4 regions of the Streptomyces sp. NPDC102274 genome follow, and region 4 is predicted to be linked to each of the others. Evidence: riboswitches for the same ligand, from Rfam matches in the RefSeq annotation. Region 4 holds a riboswitch; each other region holds the start of a gene.
The links. Region 4 has a riboswitch for cyclic di-AMP ahead of ACIRQP_RS30005 (transglycosylase family protein). Riboswitches for the same ligand answer to the same signal wherever they lie in the genome.
Positions count from the first base shown of each region.

Region 1: another riboswitch for cyclic di-AMP. It lies ahead of ACIRQP_RS27950 (M23 family metallopeptidase); the one in region 4 lies ahead of ACIRQP_RS30005 (transglycosylase family protein).
Region 2: another riboswitch for cyclic di-AMP. It lies ahead of ACIRQP_RS40270 (peptidoglycan DD-metalloendopeptidase family protein); the one in region 4 lies ahead of ACIRQP_RS30005 (transglycosylase family protein).
Region 3: another riboswitch for cyclic di-AMP. It lies ahead of ACIRQP_RS38000 (M23 family metallopeptidase); the one in region 4 lies ahead of ACIRQP_RS30005 (transglycosylase family protein).

Region 1 covers NZ_JBIWLW010000024.1:23,395-27,096, reverse strand. The annotation lists gene ACIRQP_RS27960 (M16 family metallopeptidase) at 1-508, shown strand, start outside; gene ACIRQP_RS27955 (M16 family metallopeptidase) at 526-1,908, shown strand; cyclic di-AMP (ydaO/yuaA leader) riboswitch at 2,097-2,266, shown strand; gene ACIRQP_RS27950 (M23 family metallopeptidase) at 2,281-3,045, shown strand; gene ACIRQP_RS27945 (GntR family transcriptional regulator) at 3,238-3,702, shown strand, end outside.
Region 2 covers NZ_JBIWLW010000066.1:4,345-8,046, reverse strand. The annotation lists gene ACIRQP_RS40280 (STM4011 family radical SAM protein) at 1-24, shown strand, start outside; gene ACIRQP_RS40275 (SGNH/GDSL hydrolase family protein) at 106-930, opposite strand; gene ACIRQP_RS40270 (peptidoglycan DD-metalloendopeptidase family protein) at 1,101-2,063, opposite strand; cyclic di-AMP (ydaO/yuaA leader) riboswitch at 2,068-2,259, opposite strand; gene ACIRQP_RS40265 (tyrosine-protein phosphatase) at 2,677-3,489, shown strand; gene ACIRQP_RS40260 (DUF6126 family protein) at 3,578-3,702, opposite strand, start outside.
Region 3 covers NZ_JBIWLW010000049.1:16,290-19,991, reverse strand. The annotation lists gene ACIRQP_RS38005 (aldo/keto reductase) at 1-36, opposite strand, end outside; gene ACIRQP_RS38000 (M23 family metallopeptidase) at 167-1,192, opposite strand; cyclic di-AMP (ydaO/yuaA leader) riboswitch at 1,204-1,357, opposite strand; gene ACIRQP_RS37995 (PP2C family protein-serine/threonine phosphatase) at 1,694-2,920, opposite strand; gene ACIRQP_RS37990 (TipAS antibiotic-recognition domain-containing protein) at 3,114-3,702, opposite strand, start outside.
Region 4 covers NZ_JBIWLW010000027.1:95,894-99,595, forward strand. The annotation lists gene eno (phosphopyruvate hydratase) at 26-1,321, opposite strand; gene ACIRQP_RS30005 (transglycosylase family protein) at 1,690-2,391, opposite strand; cyclic di-AMP (ydaO/yuaA leader) riboswitch at 2,395-2,571, opposite strand; gene ACIRQP_RS30010 (transglycosylase family protein) at 2,836-3,702, opposite strand, start outside.

The sequences.
Region 1 (3,702 bases), on a different contig from region 4:
CGGCGGCGGCGAGTCCTCCCGGCTCCACAACCGGCTGGTGCGCCGCGACCGGACCGCGGTCGCCGCGGGCTTCGGACTGCTGCGCCTGGCGGGCGCGCCCTCCCTGGGCTGGCTGGACGTGAAGACCTCCGGCGGTGTCGAGGTCCCGGAGATCGAGGCCGCGGTCGACGAGGAGCTGGCACGCTTCGCCGCCGAGGGCCCCACCGCGGAGGAGATGGAGCGGGCCCAGGCCCAGCTGGAGCGCGAGTGGCTGGACCGGCTCGGTACGGTCGCCGGCCGCGCCGACGAGCTGTGCCGGTTCGCCGTGCTCTTCGGCGACCCGCAGCTGGCCCTGACCGCCGTGACCCGCGTCCTGGATGTCACCGCCGAGGAGGTACGGGCCGTCGCCGCGGCGCGGCTGCGCCCCGACAACCGCGCGGTGCTGGTCTACGAACCGGTCACCGCCGACGGCGACGAGGCCTCCGCCGATGAAGACGAGACCGACGAGCACGAGGGGGCGGACCAGTGACCGACGCTGCCGTGACCATGGACTTCCACCCACGCCCGACGGCCGGCGAGGCCAGGCCCTGGGCCTTCCCCGCCCCCGAGCGCGGCGCTCTCGACAACGGCCTGACGGTGCTGCGCTGCGACCGTCCCGGGCAGCAGGTGGTGGCGGTCGAGATCAATCTCGACGCCCCGCTGGACGCCGAGCCCGAGGGATTCGACGGCATCGCCACGATCATGGCGCGGGCCTTTTCCGAGGGCACCGACAAGCACAGCGCCGAGGAGTTCGCCGCCGAGCTGGAGCGCTGCGGCGCCACGCTCGACGCGCACGCCGACCACCCGGGCGTCCGGATCTCCCTGGAGGTCCCCGTCTCCCGGCTGACCAAGGCCCTCGGCCTGCTCGCCGAGGCGCTGCGGGCCCCCGCCTTCGCGGACAGCGAGGTCGAGCGGCTCGTGAGCAACCGTCTCGACGAGATCCCGCACGAGACCGCCAACCCGGGCCGCCGGGCCGCCAAGCAGCTCTCCAAGGAGCTGTTCCCGGCCTCCTCGCGCATGTCACGGCCGCGCCAGGGCACCGAGGAGACGGTGGAGCGCATCGACGCCGCGGGCGTGCGCGCCTTCTACGAGGCGCATGTTCGCCCCGCCACCGCCACCGCCGTGATCGTCGGTGATCTCACCGGCGTCGGTCTCGACGAGGTCCTCGCCGAGACCCTCGGCACCTGGACCGGCGACACCGTCGCTCCCCGTCCCGTGCCGCCCGTGACCGCCGACGACACGGGCCGCGTGGTGATCGTGGACCGGCCCGGCGCCGTCCAGACCCAGCTGCTGATCGGCCGCATCGGCGCCGACCGGCACGACCGGGTCTGGCCCGCCCAGGTCCTCGGCACATACTGCCTGGGCGGCACGCTCACCTCCCGGCTGGACCGGGTGCTGCGCGAGGAGAAGGGCTACACCTACGGCGTACGGGCCTTCGGTCAGGTGCTGCGCTCCTCGGCGCCCGACGCGCCGGGCGGTGCGACCGGCGCGGCGATGCTCGCCATCAGCGGCTCCGTGGACACCGAGTCCACCGGCCCGGCGCTGGACGACCTCTGGACGGTCCTGCGCACCCTCGCGGCCGAGGGGCTGACCGACGACGAGCGCGATGTGGCCGTCCAGAACCTGGTGGGGGTGGCCCCGCTGAAGTACGAGACGGCGGCCTCCGTCGCGGGCACGCTGGCCGACCAGGTCGAGCAGTTCCTCCCGGACGACTTCCAGGCGCAGCTGTACGCGCGGCTGGCCGAGACCGGCACCGTCGAGGCGACGGCCGCGGCCGTCAACGCCTTCCCGGTGGACCGGCTCGTCACCGTGCTCGTCGGTGACGCCGCGCAGATCAAGGAGCCGGTCACGGCTCTCGGGATCGGCGAAGTGACGGTCGTCACCGGCTGATCCGGCCGCTTCATGGAACCCCGGTGGCTTCGGCCGCCGGGGTTTCCCTTTATGTCCCTCTTTGTTGGTGAGGGTGGCGCTCTGCCCTGTGGTGTGCGCTACAAAGGGGCCTGTCTGTTTGGTGATTGAAAGACCACCTGCTTAACGTCGGTCCGGCTGTCCGCCAGTTACGCCGCGTCCGCGGCATCGGGCAGTCATCGCCGAGTCCCCGTCAGGCGCGAGCCCGGGGAGCCGGGGACCCATCACGTCCCTGGGGTGAATCGGACGGCCTTCGCGGCTCGATCGCGCGGAGGGGTCCGTAGGAGACCTTCCTGCTCCGAACCCGTCAGCTAACCCGGTAGGCGAGAAGGAAGGAAAGGACCAGCCACCTCCATGGCGTTCACCCGTGCCACCGGGAAGCATCGTGCCCGCAGCCGTATGAGCCGCAGGAGCGTGAGCGTCGCGGGTGCCGCGACGCTCACCGCCACCGGCGTCATCAGCACCCTCGCCGCTTCCCCGGCGCTCGCCGCCGACACCGGCGCGGCCGCCGCCCGGCAGACCGGTCTGACCCAGGCCCTGGTCATCAACGACTCTCTCGCCGGCACCATCGACGCCCAGGCCGACGCGCAGCGCCGGGCCGCCGCCGAGGTCAGGGCGAGGGCCGAGGCGGCGCGCAAGGCGGAGGCCCGTGCCAAGGAGATCCGCGCGGAGAAGGAGCGTGCGGCCCGGGCCGCCGAGCGCGAGCGCCTCAATGCCTTCCGGCTCCCCATCGCCGGCTCGTACATCACCACCGGGTACCGGGCGGGCGGCTCGCTCTGGTCCTCCGGCAGCCACTCCGGAATCGACTTCCACGCCGCCTCCGGCACGTCCGTCGTGGCCGTAGGAGCGGGCACCGTGGTCGAGGCGGGCTGGGGCGGCTCGTACGGCAACAACATCGTGCTGCGGATGAGCGACGGCACGTACACCCAGTACGGCCACCTCTCCTCGATCGGCGTCGCCGTCGGCCGGAGCGTCATCCCGGGGGAGCGGATCGGCCTCTCGGGCGCGACCGGCAACGCCACCGGGCCGCACCTCCACTTCGAGGCCAGGACGGGCCCCGACTACGGCTCGGACATCGACCCCGTCGCGTATCTGCGTGCACACGGCGTGAGCGTCTGACCACTCCGCCCCCCGAAGACCCCGGCCCGCGCCGGGGCCTTCGGCGCTCCGCCCCCGTGCCCGCCACGTCCGCTGGCCAAAAGATATCCATTGATTCCGGGCACCCATCGGAAATCCGCGATGATTGCAATAGAGTCACGGAACAGGCGTCAATCGGCGGCGTTTCGCGCGGATTAAGGCGGAGGTTCGGACATGCGCGTTCCCGCGCACTCGGTATGCACGGCGATTCGCGACGACATCGTCTCCGGCGTATTCGAACGTGGCAGCCGGCTCACGGAGGAGCAACTGGCACGGCGCTACGGCGTCTCCCGCGTCCCGGTGCGCGAAGCCCTGCGCACGCTGGAGTCGGAGGGCTTCGTGACCACCCGCCGCCATGTCGGCGCCTGCGTGGCCGAGCCCACCGAGCAGGAGGCGGCGGACCTGCTCGAAGTGCGGCTGCTGCTGGAGCCGCTGGGCGCCGCGCGCGCCGCCCAGCGCCGTACGGAAGCCCATCTCAAGGTCCTGCGCGGCCTGGTCAGACTGGGGCAGGAGCGCGCCCGCAGAGGCCAGGGCGAGGATCTGCGCTCGCTCGGCGCCTGGTTCCACGAGACGCTCGCCCAGGCATCGGGAAGCCCGGCGCTCACCGCCCCGCTCACCCAGCTCCGCCACAAGATCGCC
Region 2 (3,702 bases), on a different contig from region 4:
GAACGGGTCCCGGCGGGGATATGACCGGCCGGATCCCCCCGGGGGCCACTGCTCGCGGAGTCGTGGCTCCAGGGGTCAGAGCTCCAGGGGTCAGTACCCCCGGGGTCAGTGCTTGAGGGGCAGAAGGTCCGGGCGTTTCGCCTCGACGTGATCGCCGGACGACTCGCCGCGCAGCCGCCGCCCGATCCACGGCACCAGATACTCGCGCGCCCAGTGGATGTCGTCGCGCCGCACCTCCAGCGTCCCGCGCGGCGGCTGCGGCGGCCACGGCTGGTCCGGGTCCGCGGGCACATCGAGGCCGAGCACCTGCGCGGCGCGCAGCGCGACGCGCGTGTGCCCCTCGGACGACAGATGCAGCCGGTCGCCGTCCCAGGCACGCCTGTCCTGGACGGACTTGAGCGACCAGAGATCGAGCACCGGGCAGTCGTAGCGGTCCGCGATGGCCCGCACATGGGCGGTGTACGTGGCGATCTTGCCGCGCAGATGGCGCAGCACGGGCACGCCCCGGGTGTCGAAGCCGGTGGTCACCATGACCGTGCCGACGGCGCCGGAGAGATCGGCGACGGCCCGCTCGAAACGCTCGGCGACATCGTCGGGGTCGGTGCCCGGCCGGATGATGTCATTGCCGCCGGCGCAGAACGTCACCAGATCCGGGGCGAGTTCCTTCGCGCGCGGAATCTGTTCGTCGACGATCTGGTCGAGGAGCCGGCCGCGCACAGCGAGATTGGCGTACCGGAAATCGCCGTGGGGGGTGCTCTCCGTCGCACCCGAGACCGGCAGTTGGTCGGCGAGCAGGACCGCGAGCCGGTCAGCCCAGCCGACATACATCCCGTCGGGGCCCGGATCTCCCACCCCCTCGGTGAAGCTGTCGCCGATCGCCGCGTACGACCCGAGTACGCCATTTCTTCTTGATCTCGAATCGTCTGCCACAGCACCACATCATTCACCGGCAGATGTGACCTACGCGACCGTAAGGAGGGGTTGACGCCGGGTGAGATATGCCATCGGTCAATTTTCAGCCAAGCGGGAATAGGCGAAAACCACCGCTGCCCGGCACGGAAAGTGCCGGGCAGCGGAATGGGCTGACGTGATCCGACGAATCAGATGTCGACGCCATTCTGCCGGAGGTAGGCCACCGGGTCGACGTCCGAGCCATAGTCGGGGCCGGTACGGATCTCGAAGTGCAGGTGCGGTCCGGTGGCGTTGCCGGTGGCACCGGAGAGTCCGATCTGCTGGCCCGCGCTGACGCTCTGGCCCTCGGAGACGTCCAGGGACGACAGGTGGCCGTACTGCGAGTACATGCCGTCGCTGTGCTGGATGACGACCTGGTTGCCGTACGAGCCGCCCCAGCCGGCCGTCACGACCGTGCCGTCGGTGACCGCCTTGACGGGGGTGCCCGAGGCCGCCGTGAAGTCGACACCGGTGTGGTAGCCGCTGGCCCAGCTGGAGCCGGCGGCCTGGTACGGCGTGGAGGTCGGTCCGTCGACCGGCGCGTTGAAGCCGGAACCGGTGCTCTGCGCCGCGTTGTCGGCGGTGGGGTCCTGCTCGGCGGTCGAGGTGGCGGACTCGTCCGTCGAGCCGCTCGACGAAGAGTGGTCGGCCGAGGAGGCGGAGTCGGACGACGAGCCGGAGTCCGACGAGGAACTGGAGTCGGCCGAGGAACTGGAGGACTCCGCGGGAGCCTCGGACGAGGTGCTCGCCGCGGCCCTCGCGCCGAGGGTCAGCTTCAGGCCGGGGTGGATCAGCGACGGGTTGTCGCCGACGGCCTCGCGGTTGTCCTGATACAGCCGATGCCAGCCGCCCCGGACATGGTGCTCGACGGCGATCTTGGAGAGATAGTCCCCGGCGACCACGGTGTAGTTCCTCGCGACCTTGGTGGCGGCGGTGTGTGCCGAGGCGGAGACGGCCTGCGGAGCGGCGGCGGGGGCGGCCTTCTCCGCGGCGTGCGCGCCGGTGGCGCCGAGGAGCGGAAGCGCGATGGCTGCGCCACCCGTGCCGGCGGCGATGAATCCACGCGAGATCGGGTTGGTCTTGGAACGGCGGTGCTTACCCTTCGCGGGCATGGCGAATTCCTCTCCGGCGCCTGCGAGGTGAGCTGTCGGGTTCGGGCTGGAGATGCCCGGCCGCGCGAGATGCGCGACTTCACCCCGAGCCGCCCGGAGTTCCGGATCGGCGTATCACCTGGTTCCCCCGCTCCTGCCACGCGTTGATGGATGGATGCGAATTCCAAGCGGCGGCAGGATTCGGCGATCCGCTCGGATTGAGGCTGAAGGTAAGCGAGTCGGACGGCCGGAACAAGATGCTGTATTCCCGCGATCGCACCCGTTTCAAATATCGTTCTGGTTATCCGGTCACCCTGCGTGGATTCAGATCTCCAATTTCCTTACAGGGCAGCAATTTCCCTTCCCGCTACCACCACGCAACGTCACAGATATGATCCTGCTCACGGTCCCGAGCCCATCTCCCCTGCGACCGGGGCAGGTTATGCGGAATCACCCATTCCGGACAGATAGGCATATGGGTCATATTCCTCGGCGCGAGGTGTCCGAATAATGCGCTTCTGGCCCCTCCGGGGCTGGGCTGATTGCAACAGGTTGCCTGAGGAACAAATGTCGTAGGGTCGGAAGTCGACATCGTCGGCGAGCCGCGCCGACGGCAGACACGGAGGAGCACGCCGTGACGCAGCAGCTGCCGCAGGTCCCGTCGACAGAGCCCGAGTTGTCCGGCGTGCGCAACTTTCGCGACGTGGGCGGGCTGCCGACCACGGACGGCCGGCGGGTGGCCCACGGCAGGCTCTTCCGCAGCGGACACCTCGCCAACGCCACCCCTGCCGATGCCGCCTTCCTCTCCTCCCTCGGCCTCCACACGATCTTCGACTTCCGTAACGCCGCGGATCTGAAGCTCGACGGCGCGGACGTGGAGCTGACCGGTGTACGCAATGTGAACCTGCCGCTCACCGATCCGGCGGACGGCGCCGAGTTCTGGCTGATGGTGCGGGACGGCGATCTCGACCAGCTGCGCTCACTCCTCTCGGAAGGCAGGGCGGCGACCCGGATGATCGACTCGTACCGGACGATCATCACGGAACGCACCGCCGAGCACAGCCGCGTCCTGCACTCCCTCGCCGAGGACAGCGTCCCCGCGCTCATGCACTGCGCGGCGGGCAAGGACCGGGCGGGGCTCTCCATCGCGGTGTCCCTGCTCGCCGTCGGGGTGGAACCCGAGGCGATCGAGGCCGACTATCTCAAGTCGAACGACCCGCACCGCCGCTACCCGATCCGCCGCAGCGACAACTCCCCCACCGGGATGTCCCCCGAGGTGATGGAGCTCCTCAGTCCGCTCTTCGACGCGCGCGCCGAGTACCTCGCGGCGGCCTTCGAGACCATAGAGAAGACCTGGGGCACCACCGACCGTTATCTGACCGAGGGTCTCGGGCTCGCCCCCGAGACCCGCGAGCGGCTCCGCACCCGCCTCCTCGACCAGGGCTGAGCGAGCGACGGCGACAGCGGGGATAGCGGAGGGGGGAGCCGCGGCCTCGAAGGAAAGCCGCTACCCCCGAGCCACCACCTCCAAGCCACTACCCCCGCGCGCCCATCTCGAAGACCAGATAGAGGAAGGCCGCGAAGAGATGGCCGGCGATCAGGTAGGCGACGAGCCGGATGACCAGCCCGCGGGGGAACTTCCCCTCCTCCTTCATGACAT
Region 3 (3,702 bases), on a different contig from region 4:
CAGGTCGGAGGAGCCCAGAGGGCGCAGAGTGGTCACGGGCGGCTGTAACTCCCCGAGGAGTCCGCCCTATTCCGCTCCGCGCCCTCATGTGGGCCGTATGGAGGAACGTCCGCGGGGAGATGCCCGCGGGGAAGGTCTGTGGAGGAAAGGTCCGCGGAAGGGAGGTCTACGGGGTGAGGCCCTTGCCGCGCAGCCAGCTCATCGGGTCGATACCCGTGCCGCCCGCCGTGTGGACTTCGAGGTGCAGATGCGCGCCGGTCACATTGCCGGTCGCGCCGACCCTGCCGATGACCTCGCCGGTGGTGACCTTCTGCCCGGCGCTCACGCTGATGGACGACTGGTGGGCGTACCAGATCTCCGTGCCGTCATCGAGCTCCAGGACCGTGCGGTATCCGTACGAGCCCGACCAGCCGGCCGACTTGACGGTGCCGCTGTGCACGGCCTTGAGCGGGGTGCCCGTCGGCGCGGCGAAGTCCAGGCCGGTGTGGTAGCCGGAGGACCACAGGGAGCCGGACTGACCGAAGGTCGAGGTGATCGTGTACGAGGAGGTGGGGATCGCGTAGCTGGCGGCCAGCTTGGCCAGCCGTTCCTTCTCCGCCTTGGCCTTGGCCTCCGCCTCGGCCTTCTTCTTCGCCTCTTCGATCTTCTTCTCGGCCTCGGTCTGCTGCTTCTTGGCCTCGGCCGCGGCCTTCTTCGCCGCCGCCGACTCCGCGGCCGCCTGCCGCGCCGCGTCGGCCCCGGTCTGCTGCGCCTCGGCCTGCTGGAGGATACGGGCGCGCAGCGCCTCTCCCGCGTCGGTGGCGCCCTGTTCGGTGTCCGTGACCGTGAGCCCGGCGGTGGTGAGCGGGGCGGCGAGCGTTTCGGGCTCGGAGTCGTCCGACCCGAGGGAGCCCATTCCCGGCAGGGACTTGGCGTCCGGGAGCTTGTCCGTGATCGCGTCGGGCAGGGATATGGAGACCGCGGGCTTGTCCTGCGCGGTGGCGATGCCGCCCGCGCCGACGGCGGCGATGACGCCGACACCGAGGACAGTGGAGCTACGGGCCAGTCCGCGCTGCTTGGCGACGCGGTGCCTGCCGCGTACGGGCCGTATGGACTCCTCGGTGGGGTTCCATTCCCCCCATGCCCTGTCCGGCTCGTCGCCGGGGGAGCGTGTTTCGAAGAGGGCTTCGGGGGCAGGCTTGTTGGACGCCACTGAGGCGTGCTCCTTTCCTTCCTTCTCGCCTACCGGGTTAGCTGACGGGTTCGGAGCAGGAAGGTCTCCTACGGGCGCTCCTGCCGCACAAGGCGACAAAAGACACCCGATTCACCCCAATTGGTGGTTCCCCGGTTCCCTCGCGGGATTCGGCGCGTGCGCACGGTGCCATCTCTTGCGACGGCTGGGACGACCGCGCTGCGTTATCGAACGTTAATAGAGACCCGGGCCTTATTCCAAGCTGTTCCGGGTGATCGTTAACGACTTCGCATCGGACGTACCAGGACAGACAGGAACGCAATCGGGCGAGTTGAGGGCCCGTCAGGGCGGTTCGCATTTCTGACGGTGTGTCAAATGTTATGCGGAGCGGTACCTCTCGACTACGGACGGTGGCGAGGGCTCCGGCGAGGGCGATTCCGGTGCCGTCGCGGGAGCCGGCTCCGGCGCCGGCCGCGGCCGTCTCACGGCACCAGCGTCCGCCTCACGGCGCCGGCCGCCGACTCACGGCACCAAGGGAATGGTCCTGCGCCGCTCCGGCTCACCCTCCGAGGGCCGGCTGACCGCCAGCAGCGCCATGTCGTCCTGGCTCCCGCCGCCCGTGTGCCGCCGCACGTCGTCGATGATCGCCTGGAGCATCTCGTCGGGCCCCTGGAAAACCCGTCCGTCGAGCCGTTCGCGCGGGACGTAGAAGACCCCATGGGCATCGCGCGCCTCGGTGAGCCCGTCCGTGTAGAAGAGCAGCGTCGCGCCTTCCGGATACAGGGCCTGTTCCGCGCGGTCCGGCCACGAGCCCAGTTCGCTCATCCCGAGCGGCAGCGCGGGGTCGCTCGGGATGAGCATCCGCACCTCGCCGTCGCCGCGCATCAGCAGCGGCTCGGGGTGGCCGCGGTTGACCAGCCGCACCACACCCTCGTCGTGCGGGATCTCGGCGAGCACGGCCGTGGTGAACCCCTCGAAGACATCGAGCCCGTCCCGCCGCGTCCCCTCCCGCCTGAGCGCGCGCTCCAGCCGCTGCGCGACCGCTTCGAGCGAACTCTCCTGCTCGGCGGCCTCCCGGAAGGACCCGATGACCACCGCCACCGCTTCGACCGCGTCAAGACCCTTCCCCCGTACGTCACCGACCACCAGCCGCACCCCGTACGGCGTGTCCTGTACGGCGAAGAGGTCCCCGCCGATGAACGCGCCCTCCTGCGCCGCCTCGTACCGCGCGGCGATCCGCAGCCCCCCGATCCGCTCGGCGGGTCTGGGCAGCACGGCGCGCTGGGCGGTCTCGGCGATGACGCGGGCGGAGGCCAGCCGCTCACCGCTGCGCCGTACGACACCGTTGATGTACAGCGCCAGCAGGGAGACCACCAGCACCGTCAGCACCTCGCTGATCGACTCCACCTGGAACTGGGTGTCCGCATGCGTATGCAGCACCACCTCGGCGACCAGCGAGGTGAAGGCGATGATGACGGTGCCGGCCATCGGGTAGAACGGGGCGGCGATCAGCGGAGCCGCGGCGAAGAGGGGGGACGCGGTGACGCGCGTCGGGGTCACCAGGTCGAAGATCACCGCGGCAATGATCACCAGCACGGGCAGCACCCGCACCAGCCTGCGTCCGGTACGGCCACGTCCGCCCGGATACCGGCCGCCGCCGCGGACATTGTCGCCGGGCGTCCAGAAACCCGTTCCACGACCTGCCCAGCGACCGGCCTCCTCAGCCGCCCGTCGGCCTCTGCCGCCGATGCCCTTTCCGAGCTTCCTCAGTCTCCACACCAGTGGTCTCCTGCCCGGTCCGCCGACTGCTGCGGACGGTGCCGCGCTCCACCAGGCTGGCCGCTGCCACCCCGGGCGGCGACTCGCCGTCGGCCGAGTGGACTACCGCGGCGGATCCGCCGGCCGGCCGAAGCTCCCGGGGAACGGCGAGCCGACGGCCCGATCAGTCGGTCAGGTGGCGCTCGGCGTACACCTTCATGGCATCCCGCACGAGCACAGCCGTACCTTCACCGTACTTGTCGTACGTGGCGGCGAAGCGCGCGTCATCGACATACATCGCCGACACCCCGATGACATACGACCTGGTGGGCTCGGACGTGGCAGACAGCCAGTCGCAGTGACGCCGGGCCACCGCCTGCGCCTGGTCGCTGTCGGCGGCGAGCCCCGCCGCGGCCGCGCGCCCCCAGTCCCGGGCGATGCCCTCGTGCTGGTCCAGGTACCCCCGCCGCTCCTCCTCGCTCAGCGACCGCCACCAGCGGTCGCTCTTCTCGTATGCCGCGCGGCCCCACCGCTCGGTCACCTCCTCCTCGTACCGCGTGTGATCGAATCCGTCGAGTACGTCCTCGGCCATGAGTTCCTCTCCCGTCGCCGTCTTGTGGAGAGTGGTCCGCACCGAGGCGATCAGCCGCCCGATGCGCTCGCGTTCCTGCTCCAGCAGCTTCAGATGGCCGCGCAGGGCGGCGGCCGTGTCCTGCTGGCCGTCGAGGACCCGCGCGATCGCCGGCAGACCGAGCCCCAGTTCCCGCAGCAGC
Region 4 (3,702 bases):
ACAGGATCAGGAAGAGCGCATCCTCTTAATGGTTCGCGGAGTGAAACCGCGGGAACGCGCTGCGGCCCGCGTACACCGCCGCGTCGTCGAGGATCTCCTCGATGCGCAGCAGCTGGTTGTACTTGGCGACGCGCTCGGAGCGGGCCGGGGCGCCGGTCTTGATCTGGCCGCAGTTGGTGGCAACGGCGAGGTCGGCGATGGTGACATCCTCGGTCTCACCGGAGCGGTGGGACATCATGCACTTGAAGCCGTTGCGCTGGGCCAGCTCGACGGCGTCCAGGGTCTCGGTCAGCGAACCGATCTGGTTGACCTTGACGAGCAGGGCGTTGGCCGAGCCCTCCTCGATACCGCGGGCGAGGCGCTCCGGGTTGGTGACGAACAGGTCGTCGCCGACGATCTGGACCTTGGAGCCGAGCTTGTCCGTGAGGACCTTCCAGCCGGCCCAGTCGTCCTCGAAGAGCGGGTCCTCGATGGAGACGAGCGGGTACGCGGCGACGAGCTCCTCGTAGTACTCGGTCAGCTCGGCGGCCGAGCGCGACTTGCCCTCGAACTCGTACGAACCGTCCTTGTAGAACTCGGAGGCGGCGACGTCGAGGGCGAGCGCGATGTCGCGGCCGGGGACGTAACCGGCCTCCTTGATCGCTTCGAGGATGAGGTCGAGCGCGGCGCGGTTGGACTCCAGGTTCGGCGCGAAGCCGCCCTCGTCGCCGAGGCCCGTGGAGAGGCCCTTCTGCTTCAGGACCTTCTTGAGGGTGTGGTAGACCTCGGCGCCCCAGCGCAGGGCCTCGGAGAAGGACTCCGCGCCGATCGGGGCGATCATGAATTCCTGGATGTCCACGTTGGAGTCGGCGTGCGAGCCGCCGTTCAGGATGTTCATCATCGGAACGGGCAGCAGGTGCGCGTTCGGGCCGCCGAGGTAGCGGAAGAGCGGGAGGTCCGAGGCCTCGGAGGCGGCGTGCGCGACGGCGAGGGAGACGCCGAGGATGGCGTTGGCGCCGAGCGACGACTTGTCCGGGGTGGCGTCCAGGTCGAACATCGCCTGGTCGATCAGGCGCTGCTCGGTGGCGTCGTACCCGACCAGCTCCGGGCCGATCTGCTCGATGACGGCGAGGACGGCCTTCTCGACACCCTTGCCCTGGTAGCGGTTCTGGTCACCGTCGCGGAGCTCAAGGGCCTCGAACGCACCGGTGGAGGCACCGGAGGGGACAGCAGCACGACCCGTGCTGCCGTCGTCGAGGCCGACCTCGACCTCGACCGTGGGGTTGCCTCGGGAGTCGAGGATTTCCCGGGCTACGACGACGTCGATGGACGGCACGAGCATCTCCTTCTGGGATGTGACGCTTGGAGTGCAGGGTCTCATTGGCCTTGCGCCAAGAGACTAACCGGCGCGGGGTCATCGGTCGGCCGGTGCCCGCCCCCTAAGACGAAATAATGAGGCCCGATTCCCCCACCGCCGGAGCCACAGCCGCCCACGGGCGCGCCACAGCCGAAACCCCGGCCCGGCGCGCGTACGGGGGATTACGCGCCCGGCCGGGGTGGTATCGGGTAGGGCCCGGACGAGACCCGAGTGGTTCCCGGCTGAGTCCCGGGGGGCTCGGGTCCCAGGGGGGTCCGGCTGAGTCCCAGGGGGCCCGCTGGCCCAGGGATCCCGGAGGGTTCCCGGTGGTTCCCCGGAGGCTCCCCGGTGGGTCAGCTCAGGTGGAGCTGCTGGCCCGGGTAGATCACGTCGGCGTCGCTGACGATGTCCTTGTTCAGGTCGAACAGCTTCTTCCAGCCGCCCTTGACGTCCTCGGCCTTGGCGATCTTGGAGAGGGAGTCGCCGGGCTTGACCTTGTACTCGCCGTCACCCTCCTTGATCGTCGTGGGACGGCTCTCGCCGCGCGAGGCCGGCTGGGCCGCGCTGCGCGTGGTCTCCTGCCGCTTCGGCTGGGACTGCTGCTTCGGCTGCGCCTGCCGCTGGGGAGCCGGCTTCTGGGTGCTCGGGGTGCTCGGGGTGGCCGAGCCGCCGTCGTACGCGGCGCTGGACAGGCCCACGCCGCAGTTCGGCCACGCGCCCTTGCCCTGGCCGGCGAGGACCTTCTCGGCGACGGCTATCTGCTGGGACTTGCTCGCCTGGTCGGCGCGGGCGGCGTACGCGGTACCGCCGTAGGCGGCCCAGGTGGACGGCGTGAACTGGAGGCCGCCGTAGAAGCCGTTGGCGGTGTTGATGGACCAGTTGCCTCCGGACTCGCACTGCGCGACCTGGTCCCACTCGGAGGCGGTCGCGGCGGAGGCCGAGGTCGCACCGATCAGCGGGGCGGCGACGGCGGCACCGGTGACCCCGGCGAGCGTGGCGTAGTGGACGGCCTTCGACGGGCGGCGGTGCTTGGCCTTGCTGGAACGCAGCAGCATGGAACATCTCCTCACCGACGCCTACGAGGTCAGCTGTCGGGTTCGGGCCAAGTGAGTTGCCCGGCCATGTGCTCTGTCGCACATGGCTTCACCCCAAGCCGGTCGTCGGCCGTCTCTCGACGGCTGGAGCCCGGCGCGAACCTTTGGGTCCCCCGCTCCTGCCTACGGCGCATGACGCGTCGATTACTCCCCCCGACCGACGGCAGGATTCGGCGTGACGGTCGACGGGGCCCGCGGTGCGAGCGGTTCAGACCGTAATCACAGGTCTGTCCGTTGTTCAAAGAAGCACATCAAGGAAAAATCGCCCTTACCTCCCCCTGGAACGACCTCATTTGCGCAGGTCGGAGATGAAACGGCCCAACCGACGGGCCAAAAGACCCCAGTTGCGGCAAAGAGACCCTTGTCTCACTTTCACAGAAGTGGACATAGGGCCCCTAACTGCCCTTACTTCACGCCGAGATCAAGGGTCTGGCCAGGAAGGATCAGGTCGGGGTCGGCGCCGACGGTGTCCTTGTTCGCCTCATAGAGCGCGGTCCACCCCCCGGGCACCTCGCGCTCGTCGGCGATGAGCCAAAGGCAGTCGCCCGCACGGACGGTGTACTCACCATCCGCCACGCCCGCGCCTTCCGTTTTGTCCGTCGCGCCGCCCGCATGACGTGTCGATCCGTCACCTCGCGAGGCATGACGGCCGGATTCACGCCCTTCGCCCGAATTGCCCGGCGCGGCATCGTCCGGGGCGGCGTCGCCGCGGTGCTTGCCCTTGGCGTCGTCGTCGGCGGACCCGGAGGAGCCAAGGGCCCCCGAGGAGTCCGAGGGAGCGGGCGTCACGCCGTCGGGCACCGTCGCGTCCGGCGTGGGCGAGGAGGTGTCCGTGGGGGTGTCCGTGGAGGTGCCCGAGGAGGTGTCCGACGGGTCGGCACTCCCGGTCTTCCCGGACGCCTCGGAGGGCTTGGAGCTCTCGGTCTTCCCGGACGTCTCGGAGGGCTTGGGGGGCGCGGACGACTCGGGTGTCGCCTCGGGCGTCGTACCGGGGTCCACGCCCGGCGCGGCACTGCCCACCGTCAGCCCCGAGATCGCGGCGCAACTGGCCCATGCCCGCGGCCCCTGCGCGTCGAGGATCCTCTCGGCTATCGCGATCTGCTGCGAGCGGCTCGCGAGGTCGGCGCTGGCCGCGTACTCCGCGCCACCGAAGTCGTCCCAGGTCTCCTGGGAGATCTGGAGTCCGCCGTAGTAGCCGTTGCGGAGGTCGGCGCTCCACATGCCGCCGCTCTCGCACTCGGCGACGCGGTCCCAGGTGGAGGCGTCGGCCGC